DNA from 4 places in the Rhizobium sp. RSm-3 genome. Region 1 is predicted to be linked to each of the others. Evidence: predicted binding sites of a transcription regulator. Region 1 holds the regulator's gene; each other region holds the start of a gene.
What was found. The regulator LexA, encoded in region 1, represses DNA repair genes until DNA is damaged. The targets are predictions, from matches to a motif close to TGTTCNNNNTGTGTTCNG.
Positions count from the first base shown of each region.

Region 2: a site for LexA is predicted at 1,801-1,818, ahead of BBJ66_RS01395 (2'-5' RNA ligase family protein). Genes of this name have one in related genera too.
Region 3: a site for LexA is predicted at 1,698-1,715, ahead of BBJ66_RS03045 (ATP-dependent helicase). Genes of this name have one in related genera too.
Region 4: a site for LexA is predicted at 1,741-1,758, ahead of BBJ66_RS35205 (ImuA family protein). Genes of this name have one in related genera too.

Region 1 covers NZ_MAWZ01000027.1:27,862-32,069, forward strand. The annotation lists gene BBJ66_RS21925 (ComEC/Rec2 family competence protein) at 1-2,038, shown strand, start outside; gene lexA (transcriptional repressor LexA) at 2,019-2,738, opposite strand; gene BBJ66_RS21935 (VOC family protein) at 2,936-3,829, shown strand; gene kdsA (3-deoxy-8-phosphooctulonate synthase) at 3,829-4,208, shown strand, end outside.
Region 2 covers NZ_MAWZ01000001.1:284,699-288,906, reverse strand. The annotation lists gene BBJ66_RS01410 (oxidoreductase) at 1-370, shown strand, start outside; gene BBJ66_RS01405 (SDR family oxidoreductase) at 412-1,146, shown strand; gene BBJ66_RS01400 (methylated-DNA--[protein]-cysteine S-methyltransferase) at 1,160-1,723, opposite strand; gene BBJ66_RS01395 (2'-5' RNA ligase family protein) at 1,889-2,497, shown strand; gene BBJ66_RS01390 (succinylglutamate desuccinylase/aspartoacylase domain-containing protein) at 2,588-3,646, shown strand; gene BBJ66_RS01385 (ArsC family reductase) at 3,735-4,085, shown strand; gene ybaK (Cys-tRNA(Pro) deacylase) at 4,096-4,208, shown strand, end outside.
Region 3 covers NZ_MAWZ01000001.1:624,437-628,644, forward strand. The annotation lists gene BBJ66_RS03045 (ATP-dependent helicase) at 1-1,651, opposite strand, end outside; gene BBJ66_RS03050 (hypothetical protein) at 1,753-2,034, opposite strand; gene BBJ66_RS03055 (BON domain-containing protein) at 2,209-2,469, shown strand; gene BBJ66_RS03060 (hypothetical protein) at 2,527-2,787, shown strand; gene BBJ66_RS03065 (DUF982 domain-containing protein) at 3,157-3,399, opposite strand.
Region 4 covers NZ_MAWZ01000003.1:111,689-115,896, forward strand. The annotation lists gene BBJ66_RS06780 (HpcH/HpaI aldolase/citrate lyase family protein) at 42-947, shown strand; gene BBJ66_RS06785 (DUF1737 domain-containing protein) at 947-1,153, shown strand; gene BBJ66_RS06790 (metallopeptidase family protein) at 1,179-1,616, opposite strand; gene BBJ66_RS35205 (ImuA family protein) at 1,778-2,722, shown strand; gene BBJ66_RS06800 (Y-family DNA polymerase) at 2,733-4,178, shown strand; gene BBJ66_RS06805 (error-prone DNA polymerase) at 4,175-4,208, shown strand, end outside.

The sequences.
Region 1 (4,208 bases):
GCTCTGCGCACAGTTCGAGAGCTGGCGGGCTTCGACCGTTATCCTCGATTCCTCGGTGACGACGACGGTGACCGGCCGTGTCGAACGGCGCGAAGGCGACGGCCGTGGGCGCTGGCGCTACATTCTTGCCGTCACCGGCACTGAAGCGCCGGAGTTGAAGCGGTCGCCGGGGCGCATAACCGCGATTGTCCGCGGCGCCGACACGCCTTTCGAGATCGGCGACATCGTCACCGGCAGGGCACGGCTGACGCCGCCCTCAGGCCCCGCACTTCCCGAACTCAACGACTTCTCCTTCGGCGCCTATTTCGACGGCATCGGCGCCAACGGCTTCTTCTATGGCGCTCCGGAGAAGGATTTGGAGGCGGGTCCGCAAGCGGCAAGATCGACGTCGGAAGCGCTGCTCGAATGGCTTTACCGGCTGCGCAGCAGCATCGGCGACCGCATACGGTCGATCCTGCCCGGCGACACCGGCGCCTTCGCCGCCGCGCTGGTGACCGACGAGCGGCGCGCCATCTCGAATGCGACGACGGAGGCGCTGCGCCAGTCGGGCCTTGCCCATATCGTCGCGATCTCGGGCCTCAACATGGCGCTGTCGGCCGGCATTTTCTTCGTCGGCTTCCGCATGCTGCTCAGTCTCTTTCCGGCCGTCGCTCAGGCCTATCCGACGAAGAAGATCGCCGCATCAGGCGCGCTCATTGCCGTCACCGCCTACTTCCTGATCTCCGGCTTCGGTGTCTCGGCCGAACGCGCCTTCATCATGATGGCCATCATGCTGATTGCCGTCTTCTTCGATCGGCCGTCGATCAGCCTGCGCAATGTCGTTCTCTCGGCGCTAGTCATCATCGTCATTTCACCCTCCGAAGTCTTGGGGCCGAGCTTCCAGATGTCCTTTGCCGCCACATTGGCACTGGTATCGGGCTATCAGCTGTGGAAGGACCGGCGCATCCGCGAAAACGCCTTGCTCAAGCTGCCGATCTTCCGGCCGGTCGTGGCCGTCGCCGGTTTCTTCGGCGGTGTCCTACTGACCTCGCTGATCGGCGGTTTTTCCACGGCGCTGTTTTCGATCGAGCATTTTCATCGGCTGACCGCTTACGGCCTGCCGGCAAACCTCGCGACGATGCCGATCATCTCCTTCATCGTCATGCCGGCCGGGCTGCTGGCGATGTTGCTGATGCCGTTCGGTCTGGACGCTCCACTCTGGGAGGTGGTCGGCTTCGGCCTCGACCTGGTAATCGCTGTCGCCAAGACGGTGTCCGGCTGGGGCGGCGATATCGGCGTCGGCCGTTTGCCCGCTTGGTATTTCGCCGTGGCCGTGGCAGGCTTCCTGCTGCTGACGCTGCTGCGCACCCGGCTGCGCCATGTCGGTACATTGATCCTCGCCGTCTCGACGCTCATCCTGCTGGTTCTGCCGGTCCCCCGGCCGCCGGATTTGGTGATTTCGGAGGATGGCAGCCTGGTCGCGCTCGTTGCAGGGGCGGCAATGGCTTCCAACCGTGAAAACCCGCCGGATTTCATCTTCGACCAGTGGCAGAGAGCGCTGGTCCTGCCGACCCATCACCCGCCGACGATGCTGGACGGCCCCGCTATCCCGCCGGAGGGAGAAGACCGCCGCGTCAGGCTTTCCCGCGATCAGCAGAACGAAGCGAGGACGGCGATGCGGGCGGCGGCCGCGGGCGGCGAAGCAAACCGCTTTTCCTGCGTCAAGAAGGCCTGGTGCACATCAAGGCTTGGCAATGGCCGCGTGGTAACGGTCATCGACAATGCCGCCTATCTCGGTCCGGCCTGCGATGCGGCCGATATTGTCGTGACGGCTGTCCGTCTGCGGTTCAACAGCTGCCGCTCAGGCGCGACGCTCTTCACCGGTGAGACGTTGCGCAGGACCGGTTCCGTCGAATTGCGCTTCGCGGCTGCCGGCCTGGAGGTCGCAACCGCATTCGAGAGCCTGTCGCGGCCGTGGATGCGCCAACGTGCCTATGACTGGCGCAGCAACAGTTTTGCCGAAACCGGCCCGTCCAGCGTCAGTGATAGCGGCGAATGAGGCCGACGAGCTTGCCCTGCACCTTGACGCGGTCCGGTCCGAAGATCCGGGTCTCATAAGCAGGGTTGGCCGCTTCAAGCGCGATCGACGCGCCCTTGCGCCGGAAGCGCTTCAGCGTCGCCTCCTCGTCGTCGACCAGGGCGACGACGATGTCGCCGGGACTTGCGGTGCTGCCGTTGCGGATGATCACCGTGTCGCCGTCGAAAATGCCGGCGTCGATCATCGAATCGCCTTTCACCTCCAGCGCGTAATGTTCACCGGAGCCGAGCATGTCTGAGGGAACGACGATGTCGTGGGTGTTGTTCTGGATCGCTGAGATCGGAACACCGGCAGCGATTCGGCCCATGACTGGCACCGAGACCGAGTTGCCGTTGTCGGCGACGGGTTTGACAGGCGCGGGGGCGGCGACCGGCTGGGGCTTGCCGAGGCTGCCCTCGATGACGCTCGGCGAAAAGCCGCGCCGGGGCTGGATGCTGGGGCTGTAGGCCTCGGGAAGCTTGATGACCTCGAGCGCCCGGGCGCGGTTCGGTAGGCGGCGAATGAAACCGCGTTCCTCGAGTGCTGTGATCAGCCGGTGAATGCCGGATTTCGAGGCCAGATCCAGGGCATCCTTCATCTCGTCGAAAGAGGGCGGAATGCCGGATTCTTTCATGCGCTCGTGAATGAAAAGGAGAAGCTCCTGTTGTTTGCGCGTGAGCATCGACGTGTGACCCCTGATTGAAACAAATCCAGAACAGACACTATATGTTCCATATGTGTTCCGCAAGTAGCTAAATTTCCGTAAAACTTGGCGCCAACTCGTTGAGATTTTTATTTTCATTCGCCGGATTGGCACACATGTCTTGCATTGAGGATGGCGTCGTCGCACATCTCTTCGCGATTGCAGGAGGGGATATCATGAACACGCATTCCGCCAAGCCGCACCCGCTGGATCATGTCGTGCTGCCCGTCGTCAATATCGATCTGGCGCGCGAAAGGCTCGGCAAGCTCGGCTTCACCGTTGCCGCCGATGCCCGCCATCCCTTCGGAACGGAGAATGCCTGCGTCTTCTTTGCCGACAAGACCTATCTGGAGCCGCTCGGTATCGCGAGCGTCGAGGAGACCGAGGCATCAGCGCGGCAAGGCAATGTCTTCACCGCCCGCAACCGGGCCTTCCGCTTCCGTTGCGGCGAGGAAGGGCTTTCGGCGGTGGTTTTCGGCACTGAAGATGCCGGCCTCGACCATCAAAGCTTCATTGCAGGCGGATTGAACGCCGGCGACATGCTGGAGTTCAGCCGGGCGATGAAAATGCCGGACGGCTCTAAGAGCGTCGGCAGCTTCAAACTAGCCTTTGCAGGTGATCTGCGGGCACCCGATTTCTTTCTCTTCACCTGCCAGCGCATCAATCCATTGCCGGCCGACCGCGGCGCGCTGGAGACGCATGCCAATGGCGTCACCGGCATCGCCGAGATCGCCCTCTGCGCGCCTGATGCCGCCGCCTTCGCCGGCTTCGTCAGCCTTGCCATGGCGCAATCGGCCGTCGAGAAAACCGGTTTCGGCGTCAATATCGCGGCGCCGAATGCGAAAATCAGCCTGATGACGCCGGAAGGGCTGGAGGCCTATTTCGAGGTTGCCGTCTCCTCCGCCGACCGCGGCCTGCGCGGCCGGGCTATCCTCTTCGCTGTTGCCGATCTTGCCGTGACAGAAGCACATTTGGCTGCTAACGGAGTGACATACACGCGCAAGAACAATCGCATTCTGGTGAAGCCGGCACCCGGGCAGGGCACGCTTTTCGCCTTCGAGGAAAGATGATGAGCACTGATACGAATTCGGAAGTGAGGATCGGCGAGGGCGCAGGCCAGGTCACCTTTTCCAATACCGGCCGCCTGTCGCTGATTGCCGGCCCTTGCCAGATGGAGAGCCGCGACCATGCCTTCATGGTTGCCGGCACGCTGAAGGAGCTCTGTGCCAAGCTCGGCATCGGCCTCGTCTACAAGAGTTCCTTCGATAAGGCGAACCGGACCTCGCTTTCGGCCGAGCGCGGCATCGGCCTTGAAAAGGGCATGCAGGTCTTTGCCGATCTCAAGAAGGAGTTCGGCTTTCCCGTCCTGACCGACGTTCACACCGCCGAGCAATGCGCCGAAGTGGCAAAGGTGGTCGATGTCCTGCAGATCCCGGCCTTCCTCTGCCG
Region 2 (4,208 bases), on a different contig from region 1:
CGAAGCCCTGTCGGAATCGCTGTCCCATGAGGTCAAGCCACTCGGCATCGATGTGACGATCCTCGAGCCCGGCGCCTTCCGCACGGACTGGGCCGGCCGATCGATGGTCGAATCCAGGACTGTTATCGACGACTATGCCGAGACATCGGGCAAGCGGCGCCAGGCCACCCGTTCGGTCTCCGGCAAACAGCCGGGCGATCCGGCGCGTGCCGCAGCCGCGATCATATCGGCATTCGAGGCGGAGGAGCCGCCGCTGCGGCTGCTCCTCGGCGCACCCGCCCTGAAGATCGCCCGCGAGCGGCTCGACGCGCTGCGGGCAAATTTCGACGCCTGGGCGGAGACGACGCTGAGCGTCGATTTCCCCAGTTGATCGCACACCCGAGGAAACCTCAGCCTGAAAAGGAGCTTGAAATGTCTGGTATCGAAGGAAAAGTCATTGCCATCACCGGCGCCAGCAGCGGCATCGGAGAGGCCGCGGCAAGGGTGCTGGCTGCCGCGGGCGCCCATATCGTGATCGGCGCACGCCGCAGCGAGCGGCTGCGGGCGCTCGCCGGCGAAATCGAATCCAGGGGCGGCAGCGTGCGCCTGAGAAAACTTGACGTCACCGACCGTTCCGAGGTTGATGCCTTTGCAGGTTTTGCGAGATCCGAATTCGGCCGGTTGGACGTCATGGTCAACAATGCCGGCGTCATGCCGCTTTCGCCGCTTGCGGCCCTCAGGGTCGACGAGTGGGACCGGATGGTCGATGTCAACATCAAGGGCGTGCTCTATGGCATCGCCGCAGCCCTACCGATCATGAAGGCGCAGGGATCCGGGCAGATCATCAACCTGGCTTCGATCGGCGGCCACAGCGTCTCGCCAACGGCCGCCGTCTATTGCGCGACGAAATTTGCGGTGCGGGCGATTTCGGACGGGCTGCGGCAGGAGACCGATTGCATCCGCGTGACCGTCATTTCTCCCGGCACGACGACATCGGAACTGGCCGACACGATCACCGATCCGACGGCGCGAGACGCCATGAGAGCTTTCAGGGCGGTGACGATCAGCCCAGAGGCGATCGCCAATTCGATCCTCTATGCCGTCAGCCAGCCCGATGACGTCGATGTCAGCGAGATCATCATCCGGCCAACGGCCAGCCCGCATTGAGTTGCCGTCACGCCTAAAACCCCAGCGATTGCTGGGCGGGCGGCGGCGGGGCGAGGTTGACGCCTTCGAGCTCCAGCATGCGGGTCTTCGACGACGAACCGCCGGGAGCGGAGAAGCCGCCGATCTTGCCGCCAGCCGCCAGCACCCGGTGGCAGGGAATGATCAGCGCGACAGGGTTCTTCGCCATCGCCTGGCCGACGTCGCGGGCGGCTTCCGGCCCGGCGCCAAGCTCCTTGGCCAGCGCGCCGTAGGTGGTCGTGCGGCCCCAGCCGACACGCCTTGCCGCCGCATAAATATCCCGGAAGAAGGCATCCTGCCCGGCAAGATCGAGTTCGACGCCGGAAAAATCCGTTTCCTCGCCCTGAAAATAGCGCTTCACGGCGGCGACCGTTTCGAGCACCGCAGGCGTCGGCGCGCCGGGTTCGGCCTCCGGCAAGCGGCGCAGCAGCAGGCGTTCGGTCGCTTCCGCTGACTTCGTCGGCAGCTGAAAACGGGTGATACCGGCGTCGCTCCAGGATATGCCGCAGAAACCGCCTGCGGTTTCGAAAATGAAATAGTGATGGATCGTCTGGGCCATGACGCAGCCTCCGCGTTGTCGGTTACCACCAAAATCGTACGGGACGGCCGCTGTTTCAACCCGATTCTTGCGCATCTCGTTCTTTTTTTGTTCTTGATATTCTCCCTTGCCGGCGTATCTTTCGCCCATTTTGGAGCGCGAGGCGGTCATGACGACCTGACAGGCATGGACCAGATTTCCCTCGATTTCGACCATGGTCAAAATCGGCGCGGGCGGGCGGACGAAAACCGGAACGGCGGCCACAGGCTTTTCTTTGCGCTCCGCCCGCCTGCGATCGTCGAACGGCAAGCGGCTTCGATCGCCGATGACTATGGCAAAACCTTCTGCCTTTCCGCAACGCCGCGACTGACGACGCTGCATGTGAGCGTTATCGGCATCGGCGACTATGACGTGTTGCCGGAGGACGTGATCTTTGCGGCCCGGCAGGCCGGCGCCACGGTCGAGGGCGCGCCGATCGCGGTCACCTTCGACAGGATCATGAGCTTCAGGCGGGAAGACAAGGCGCGGCCGCTGGTGCTCTGCAGCAAAGGCGGGCCGATGCCGCTCATGCGCCTGCATGTCCAGTTGGGCGTCGGCATGCACAATACCGGATTGCGTCACAATATCGATCGCAATTTCACGCCGCATATGACGCTGCTCTATGACCGCAAAGCGGTGCCGCCGGCGAGCCTCGATCAACCAGTTTCATGGACGGCGCGGGAATTCCTGCTGATCCACAGCCTTCTCGGAAAGACCGAACACCACATCATCGATCGCTGGCCGCTGCTCGGCTGAGGGCACGTGCCCGGTGAGGCTTGCGCTTGCCGGACATCCGCGCATAAAGCTGGAGGAACCGTTCGGATGCAAATGCGGAGCGAAGACAGCATGGATGTTTCAGAGATCATCATCCCGGGCGATACGCCGGGAACCGAGTGGCGGCTGCCGGTGCTGCGTTTTGCCGGCCGCGATCCGAAAGCGCCGACGATCTATATCCAGGCGGCCCTGCATGCCGGCGAACTGCCGGGAACGGCGCTCCTGCATTTCCTCTGCGAGCGGCTGCGGCAGGCGGAAAGCGAAGACGGGATCGCCGGCGACATCACTATCGTGCCGCAGGCCAATCCGATCGGCGCGGCGCAGTCGCATTTCGGGGATTTGCAGGGCCGTTTCGACCTTAACTCCCGCACCAATTTCAACCGGGATTTCCCGCTGATCTCCCTTGCCGATCGGGCAACGCTGATCGAAGAGCTCGACGATTATCCGGCTACCGACAGGCTGAAGCGGCAGCTCCTGCATATGGCGCTCGGCGCCGATCTCGTCCTCGACCTGCATTGCGACGACGAATCCCTGCAATATGCCTATATCGACGAGGCCTTCTGGCCTGAAGCGGCCGATCTTGCCGCCGCCCTCGACATGCAGGCCGTGCTGCTTTCGGATGGCGAAAGCTCGGCCTTCGAAGAGGCCGTCGGCTTTGCCTGGAAGTATGAGGTTCCCGGCGAGCGCCGATCCCGGCTGCCGGGCAGGCTTTCCGTCACCGTCGAGCTGCGTGGCAAGCGCGACGTCGATCCGGCGCTGGCAAAGCAGGATGCTGACGGGCTTTGGCGTTTCCTTGCGGCGCGGGGGATCGTCAACGGCGGGACAGAGGCAACCGGATTTTCCGGCCCGGCCGTGCCGCTCGACAATGTCGAGATCCTCCGCGCGCCGGAAGGTGGGGCCGTGCTCTTCCATCGCAATATCGGCGACAGGATTGCGCAGGGCGAGCTTCTGGCGACGATCGTCACCCGGCCGGGGCAGCCGGGCGGCAGCCTCGACCTGCATGCGCCGCAGGACGGGCTGATCCTGACCCGGACGTCCGACCGGCTGGTGCGGCGGCGCGGCGACCTGATGAAGATCGCCTGCGGCGGCCCCAGCAACGCCTCCCGCAAGGCCGGCGCACTGGAGAATTGAGCAGGCGCTGCCGGGGATAAATGCCGCACGGCGTTTGCGCCGCCCTTTGCGCATGTTATCCCGTCGCATCACAGGGAGATCGATCGGCATGACCGTCACCATTTATGGCATCAAGAATTGCGACACGATGAAGAAGGCCCGCAGTTGGCTGGAAGCTCACGGCGTCGCCTATGAATTTCACGATTACAAGGCATCAGGCATCGACCGCGCCCATCTCGAATCCTGGGTCGATCAGGCCGGCCTCGATACCGTCCTCAACCGCGCCGGCACCACGTTTCGCAAACTGCCCGATTCCGAGCGCGAGAATCTGAGCCGGGAAAAGGCGATCGCGCTGATGCTCGATCAGCCGTCGATGATCAAGCGTCCGGTGCTGGCGGCGAAGGGCAAGCTGCTGGTCGGCTTCAAGCCGGAGGTTTACGCCGGCACGTTCGCGGGATGATCGGCGGCCAATGTCCAAGACCACGCGCGCGACACAGCTTCTTTCCCAGGCAGGCGTCGCCTTGACCGTCCATACCTATGATTACGATCCCGGCGCCGAGCGCGTCGGGCTGCAGGCGGCCAA
Region 3 (4,208 bases), on a different contig from region 1:
CGCCGGCCTGGTCGCTGGTCGCATCCGGCGGATCGAGGGTGAGTTCGGTGAGGAAACGTTCGCGCGAGGCATAACCGCCGGCAATCTGCTCGAGCTGTAAGAGATCGGCCTGCCGCGTCGCCGCATCCTCATGCAGCCGTTCCAGATGCGGCGCATACCATTGCCGCGCCAGCTCGATTTCCGCCGGCCAGCCGGCCTTGCCCGACTTCATCTCCTGCAGCATCGAAACGAATGCCGTCCAGTCCTCGCCGGAGCGTGGCGGCGCCGGCATGGCGGCCAGCGCCGCGAGCGGGCTCGCATCCTCGGCCATCAGGTCGAGCGCCTTTTGGGCCGTCGACGGCCCGACACCCGGCAGGATCTGCATCAGCCGGAAGCCCGCCACCCGGTCGCGCGGGTTCTGGGCGAAGCGCAGGGCGGCCAGCATGTCCTTGACATGGGCGCTGTCGAGGAATTTCAGCCCGCCGAACTTGACGAAGGGAATGTTGCGTCGGGTCAGCTCGACCTCCAGCGGCCCGCTGTGATGCGAGGCGCGGAACAGCACCGCCTGCTGCTTGAGCTTGAGGCCTTCCTCGCGATTGTCGAGCACCATGTCGGCGACATACCGCGCCTGGTCGGCCTCATCGCGCACCGTGACGAGGCGCGGCCGCTCCGCCGATTGCCGCTCGGTCCACAGATTCTTGGTGAAGCGCTCCGAGGCGAGGTCGATGACGGCGTTGGCCGCGGCCAGAATCGGCTGCGTCGAGCGATAGTTGCGGTCGAGCGTGACGATATTGGCGGCCGGGCTGAAGGCGGCGGGAAAATCGAGAATGTTGCGCACCGTCGCCGCCCGGAAGGAATAGATCGACTGCGCGTCGTCGCCGACGACGGTCAGCCCCTGGCCTTGGGGCTTGAGCGCCATCAGGATCGAGGCCTGCAGTCGGTTGGTGTCCTGATATTCGTCGACCAGCACATGGTCGAAGCGGCTGCCGATATCCTCGGCAATCACGCTCTCGCCGACCATCTGCGCCCAGTAGAGCAAGAGGTCGTCGTAATCGAGCACGTTCTGGCTCTGCTTGGCCTCGACGTAACAGGCGAAAAGTTCGCGCAGCTGTTTCTCCCAGGCCGCGCACCAGGGAAAGGCGTCGCGCAGCACCTGGTCGAGCGCCGTCTCGGAATTCACCGCCCTGGAATAGATGGCAAGGCAGGTGCCTTTGGCCGGAAACCGGCTTTCCGTCTTGGAGAAGCCGAGATCGTGCCGGATGAGGTTCATCAGGTCGGCGCTGTCTTCGCGGTCATGGATGGTGAAATCGGCATCGAGGCCGATCTGCTGGGCATAATCGCGCAACAGCCGCGCGCCGATGCCGTGGAAGGTGCCGGACCAGGCAAGCGCATCCGTCATCACACCGGCATTCGCACCCAGCACATCCCGACAGATGCGCTCAACGCGGCGCGCCATCTCGGCGGCGGCCCGCCGCGAGAAGGTCATCAGCAGGATGCGGCGGGGATCGGCGCCCTTGACGATCAGATGGGCAACCCGATGCGCCAGCGTATTCGTCTTGCCCGAGCCGGCGCCGGCGATGACCAGCAGCGGCCCGGCAATATGGCTGCCGTCGGTGAGCGTGCCGTGCTCGACGGCCATGCGCTGCTGGGGATTGAGCTTTTCGAGATACATCCAGCCGTCCGGTCGGGCTCCCGCAGAATCACTGGGGAAGATTAGATGTTCCTTGAATGTTCGCGATTTCAGCTGCTGTCAAGCCTGGAACGGCGCAAGTCTCAATCGGGGAAATCCGGCCCCACCACGCGCCGCACCAGCTTCAGGCTGCGATCCGGCTGAAGAATATAAGTTTCCTCAACGCGCTGGCCGGTCCCGTCGTAGAACTGGTGGTGGACAGCGCTGCCGACCGGCGATTTGGTGAGCTTCGTCCGCGGCTGGCCGCCATAGGTGATGCTGCCGGGAATGGGGTCCAGCGCCGGCGTATCGGCTGACGAGCAGCCGGCGAGCAAGACCCCGGCAAACAAAGCCCCGGGGAATAAGGCGGGCAGCAGCACTTTCATGTCGTCATCCCTCTTCCGACTGCGACTAAATATGGAAACCGCGAAAGCTTCCGCCAAGGGTAGCCACACCAGCTCCCGCAGAAATACGCGCGAATATCCGGCCGAGACCGGCGGACCGCAACGAAAGCGCTGTTGCGGCGTTAACCTGACATACCAACTTCAGGAGAGGCTTAAGTGATCGGGTTTCCTGTATTCCCCGACCATGACGAACCCGGCCGGCAGGGCCATGGCGAGGCGGCGACACGCGCTTCGGTGGAGAGCGCCCTTCATGCCGCCGCAGATCTCGACGCTGAGGAGATTACCGTCGGCGTGCTCGGTTCCTATGTCATCCTCGACGGTTTCGTGCGCCGGCGCGGCGATGTCGAGCGGGCGGTCGCGGTCGCCGAGAGTATCGTCGGCCGAGGTTATGTGCACAGTCGCCTGTTGCGGCGCTGAGGGAACCAAGTGCCCTCCCGCGGGTTGAAATGCCGGATCGAAACGCTGGAGACCCTCATGCCGTCGCTTCCTCGCCTCTCGGCAATCACCGTGATATCGGCCGCTGCCTTTGCCGGCTCCGCCTATGCCTCGCTCGAAACCGGCACGAATTATTCCGCGCTGCCGAAGGACCAGATCGCTCTCAACGAATATACCGGCGCCGTTGCCTGCACGCCGGCCGAGCCGCACTATCTCCCCTCCTTCATCCGCGCGGGCGATGGCACGATCATCGGCGTCGGTTATATCGAGGTGGAGAATGAGGGCGCCGCGGACTGCTGAAAACAGTCCTGCTCAAACGAGGCTCGCCTGCGTTGCCGCAGAGGTGACGAGCCTCTGACCATCATCATGATGGCTGGGCGTCTTCTAGGAATACACCTGTCCCAGGCGCAATGCCCGTTGCACCAAAACCCGCCACAAGTTCGATGCAGGGTTAAGTAAATTAAAGCGTTGCACCGTTCCGGCACATTCCGTTACGGAAATGCCGGCCTGAGTAGGTTCAACGGGGCGGAGCGTGCTTTCGCGTCCTGTCGGACGCTTCGGCGCTCTAAAACGCGTCGCGATCTTTCAGATTCGCTCCTGGCGCTTTAGCTCTTTATTTCCTCGCATGTCGTTGCCGCAAAACCGCTGCACACTTTTGCGCGACATACTTTAGTGCAGCTTCAGCTTCGCCTCTTCGGCCGCCGCCAGAAACTCGGCTCTCGCCTCTTCCACGCTCTTGCGCCCATCGAGCGCTGCCCGGCAGGTGCTGCGGGCCTTGATATAACGCAGCCCGCGCGAGTTCGGCCAGAAATCCGCCAGGCATTTCAACGCATCGAACGGACCATTGACCGTTCTGAGATCGGCTCCTTCGAAACCGACCTTGACCGGGCTGTTCCACTTTTCAGTTGCCATCAATGCTCCTCCACGATTGTCGACAGAAACAAAGGGTGCAGCGCCTCCCTATTCCTCCGCGGAGCCGCCGCCATAACAGCCATTCTAGCGGGATTTTCACGGCCAACAATGGTGAATCGTCTGTTGCTGATGAGGCGAAATGTCAGTTGGTGTGGGAGGGATCGCGGGGGGCGTGCGCGCTGGGAGAATTTCGACTAGTCGCAGATAGGTTGTATGTGTTCGAGCGTTGCTACCGCTATCATGCTCGAAAAGCTAAGGGCTCGACATGGGTTTAGATCGAAAATTGATCCAGGCTGCTTTTCTCTGCGGGGCGCTGGTCATGCCAGCCTTATCCGTGCTGTCCAAATTTCCCGAGCCAGCTCTCTGTCTGGCAACGCGCAGCCACCCACCTAACGAATGGCGTAGTAAAGCTGTGCCTCACGTTGTTCATCTGCTGTCGGCATACGAGTTTCAATCAATGGAAATCTCATACCGCGTCGTCGCATAACTATTCCGCCAAGGGTTCCTCTTTCTTCGGAAGGGAAGGGCGTCCATTTATTCGAACAATTTAGCCAGGAGAGCCATGCAAAAAGTTTCAAAGCGAATTATCTCCACTGACTTTGGGCGGTTTCGCTGACTTGATTGCAAGTGAATATCCCCAGCACGTCGAGATGATCGAAATAGTGCCAAAAGACAATCGTGATTTTTTGGGAGATTTGCCGTGAGCGCCAGACTTTTAGTGGGAAGTCAGGAGTAAAGTGTTATCCCGCCTGACGGGCTCAGGCGTTCATTCTGAGAACTTCAAAATCCGATCTTTGGAAAGCTCGAGC
Region 4 (4,208 bases), on a different contig from region 1:
GTTGTCTTGCCGGGCTTTGCGAAGCTTGGCACTAATGATCGATGAGCCAAATAACCCCTCGCCGTTCCTTAAATTTGCGCCGCTCGGTGCTGAGCGTGCCCGCCATCAATCTCCGGGCGCTCGAAAAAAGCCATTCGCTTGATTGCGATGCGGTTATTTTCGATCTGGAGGATTCCGTCTCGCCCGAGAAGAAGGGGCAAGCGCGGGAAAATCTGCGCGCCTTTTTTGCGGGGCCGCCGCTTGAAGGCAAGGAAAGGATCGTCCGCATCAATTCTTTGTCATCCGAATTCGGGCCGGCGGACCTGGATCTGGTCAAGGCGCTTTTGCCCGACGCCGTTCTCCTTCCCAAGGTGGACGGACCTCGAGATATCACCGATATAGGCGATCTGCTCGCCGATGCGGATGCGCCGGAGGAGCTGCGCATCTGGGCGATGATCGAGACGCCGCGCGGCGTGCTGAATGCCGGAGCGATTGCAGAAGCCGGCCGCACGCCTGGCTCGCGGCTCGATTGCCTCGTCGTCGGCCTCAACGATCTGCGCAAGGAAACGGGCGTCTTGCCGCAGCCGGGACGAACCTATCTCGTGCCGTGGCTGATGCAGGTCGTCTTGGCGGTCAGCGCTTACGGGCTCGATGCGATCGACAGCGTCTTCAACGATTTCAGGGACGAGCAGGGTTTCGATGCCGAATGCCTGCAGGGCCGGGCCATGGGCTTTGCCGGCAAGATGCTGATCCATCCCACGCAGATCGAACCCGCCAACCGGCATTTCGGCCCGGACCCGGCAGCGATTGCGGAAGCGGAGGCGATCATATCAGCCTTTGCCGATCCCGCTTCCGATGGCTTGAACGTCATCAATTCAGGCGGGCGGATGATCGAGCGGCTGCATCTTGTCCAAGCCGAAAGCCTGGTTCATAAAGCTCGCCTGATTTCTGCAAGAAAGCCCGCCTGATGAAACTCTACCGCTTCCTGACCGGTCCCGACGACGCTTCCTTCTGCCACAAGGTCACCGCCGCCCTCAACAAGGGCTGGTCGCTGGAGGGATCGCCGACCTATGCCTTCAATGCCGCAACCGGCGCGATGCAGTGCGGCCAGGCGGTCGTCAAGACCGTCGAAGGCAAGGATTACCATCCCGAGATCAAGCTCTCCGAGCAATAGAACGTCCTGCCGGAGGCGTGGTGTTTCAGCGTTCGGCGGCTTCCTCGGCGCTTGCCTCGATCCGCTCCATATCATCGTCGCTCAGCCCGAAATGGTGGCCGATCTCGTGGATCAGGACGTGGGTGATGATATCGCCGAGCGTCTCGTCATTCTCAGCCCAGTAATCGAGAATGGGGCGCCGGTAGAGGCGGATGCGGTTCGGCATCTCGCCGGTTTCCACCGTGAAACGTTCGGAAATGCCCCTGCCCTCGAAAAGACCGAGCAGATCGAAAGGGGTTTCCAGCGCCATGTCCTCGAAAACGTCGTCATCGGGGAAATCTTCGATCTCGATCGTGAGATTGGTCGTCAGCTGGCGGAATTCTTCCGGCAGATGGCTATAGGCCTCCATGGCCAGCGACTCGAAGGCGCTGATCGTCGGCGCATGGCGGTCCCGCCAATCATCGCTCTGGTCTATGCGGGCCATGAATATTCCTTCCTTTGCGGGCCCATATAGAACCTTTATCGCCGGTTTTCGAGTGGGGAATCAAAGGCAGGAATAAATTCATAGAAAATGGCCGTTGACTCTTCATTAGCTCTCTGGAATCTATAAGAACATAACAGGAACAACACGGATTGGAGAACGCCATGGCGCAGCACGCCCTGGCGCGCGAGCGGCTTTTTGCGCTCCGCGAAACCATCGCCAGACTGGAGGGGAAACCCGCGCCGGCGCTTGCGGCAGCGGAGCGGGAAGCCCTGGCGGACGGAAGCAAGACACAGCGGAGACGTAGTCTGCCGCCTCTGGCGTTCGGAGTGGAGTGTCTTGATGAGGCGCTGGAAGGCGGTCTGCCGCTCGATGCGATCACCGAATTCCGCTCCGCTCTGTCGCGTGATGCCGGTGCGGCAAGCGGGCTGGCGCTGGCCGTCGCCGCGCGGCTGCAGAGCCAGGAGGCGGCTGCTGGCAGGCTTTCTCCGCTGCTCTGGATCGGCGATGCTGTCGGCACGCTGGAGGCCGGCCGTCCTTATGTTCCCGGGCTTCGGGATTTCGGGCTGAGCCCGGAGCGGTTTTTCCATGCGGCGCCGCGCAAACTGGACGAGGCGCTCTGGCTGGTGGAGACCGCAGTGGAAAGCGCTGCCTTCTCGGCCGTCATCTTCGAAGTGCGAGGCAATCCCGCCCATTTCGGCCTGACCGAAAGCCGCAGGCTTAGCCTCAGGGCGCGGGCTGCCCGCCGTCCGCTCTTTCTTGTCCGCCAGGCCGGGGCTGAGGAGGCAAGCAGTGCGGCTTTCCGTCTGCATGTCGAACCGGCTCCATCCGGTCTGCGGCCATTGCCGGATGGATCGAAGCTTTCCAGCAGCATCGGCAATCCGATTTTCCGTCTCACGCTGGAGAAGGGCCGCAATCCGGCCCCGCTCTGCTTTTTTCTGGAGTGGAACCCCCATGAACGCGAATTTCTCCCTGTCGCCGAGCCAAACCTCGTTCGTTCTCCAGGCGAGCAGTCAGCGCATTCTGGCGCTCAGCTTTCCGCATCTGCCAACGGACCGCATCGCCCGCAGGCGATGGGGGCTCTCCTGGCGTTCGAAAGGGCGTCCTGAGGCACCGCCTATCGTCTGTTCCGGCAAGCTCAACAATGCCATGCGGCTGACGGCGCTGGACGAATTGGCCGAGAGGCTGGGGCTGAAAAAGGAGCAGGGCGTTGCCGAAGCGCGTGCCATGTACCCAACGCTCGAGGTCGCGGAAGAGGATCCGGCGGCCGACCGCCGGTTGCTGGAGGCCATTGCCGACTGGTGCGACCGTTATACGCCTTTGGTAGCGTTCGACGGCAAGGAGGGGCTGTTTCTCGACATCAGCGGCTGCGCCCATCTCTTCGGTGGGGAAAAGGCGCTTCTCAAGGATGTGCTGTCGCGGCTTTTTCATATGGGGATCGATGCGCGCGGGGCGATCTCATCCTCACCGGGCCTTTCCTGGGCCGCGTCGCGCTTCGGGCAAGGCGGCGTGATCGAGGACGAGGAGACGGAGCATGTGCTGATGTCGTTGCCAGTGGCAGCCTTGCGGCTGGAAGGACAAACCGTCGATGCGCTGAAGAAGCTCGGTCTGAAATATATCGGCGACGTCATCGATGCACCGCGGGCGCCGCTGACCCGCCGGTTCGGCCCGGGACTGCTCCTGCGTCTCGACCAGGCGCTGGGACGTGAGGAGGAGCCGGTCTCGCCGCGGCGTCCGGTCGCCAGCCTCTCGGCCGAAAGCCGCCTGATCGAGCCGATCGGGACGGAAGAACAGATCCTTGCCGTCACCCGGCAGGTCGCCGTGTCGCTGCAGCCGTCGCTGGAGACGCGGGGGATCGGCGGACGGGTGTTCGAACTGGTGCTGTTCCGCGTCGACGGCAGGGTCTTTCGTATCTCCGTCGGCGCTTCGCAGCCGCTTCGCGAACCGAAATTCATTGCCGGGCTTTTTTCCGAGCGATTGCAGGCAGTCTATGACGATCTCGATGCCGGCTATGGTTTCGAAATCCTGCGGTTGAATGTGTTGCGGCATGATCCCTTCAATGAGGCCCAGGCGGATTTCGAGGGCGACCGCCAGGGCGAGATCTCGCTTTCGGCCTTCGTCGACCGGGTCTCGGCCCGGCTGGGTGCGGATTGCCTGCACAGCTTCCAGCTCCGCGAGAGCCATGTGCCGGAACGCGCCGTCATCACCGTTCCTGTAATGGATGGTCTTCCCCGGCGGAAGACGGCGCAGGACATTCAGCTCCCTTTCCGCCAAGAGCGCCCGTTACGGCTCTTTGCCACGCCGGAGCCGGTCGAGATCATGCTCGCCGAAGTGCCCGATGGTCCGCCGCAGATCTTCCGCTGGCGGCGCATGCAGCATCAGGTGGCAAGAAGCGAAGGGCCGGAACGGATCGCCATGGAGTGGTGGATCGACGGGGATGACGCCGAGGCGCGCGACTATTTCCGCATCGAGGACGAGACCGGGCATCGCTTCTGGATCTATCGACGCGGTTTTTACGGAAGGGAACTCGATCCTCGCTGGTTCATGCATGGTGTGTTTGCATGACGAGCGGATCCGCATTTTTCGAGATCGGCG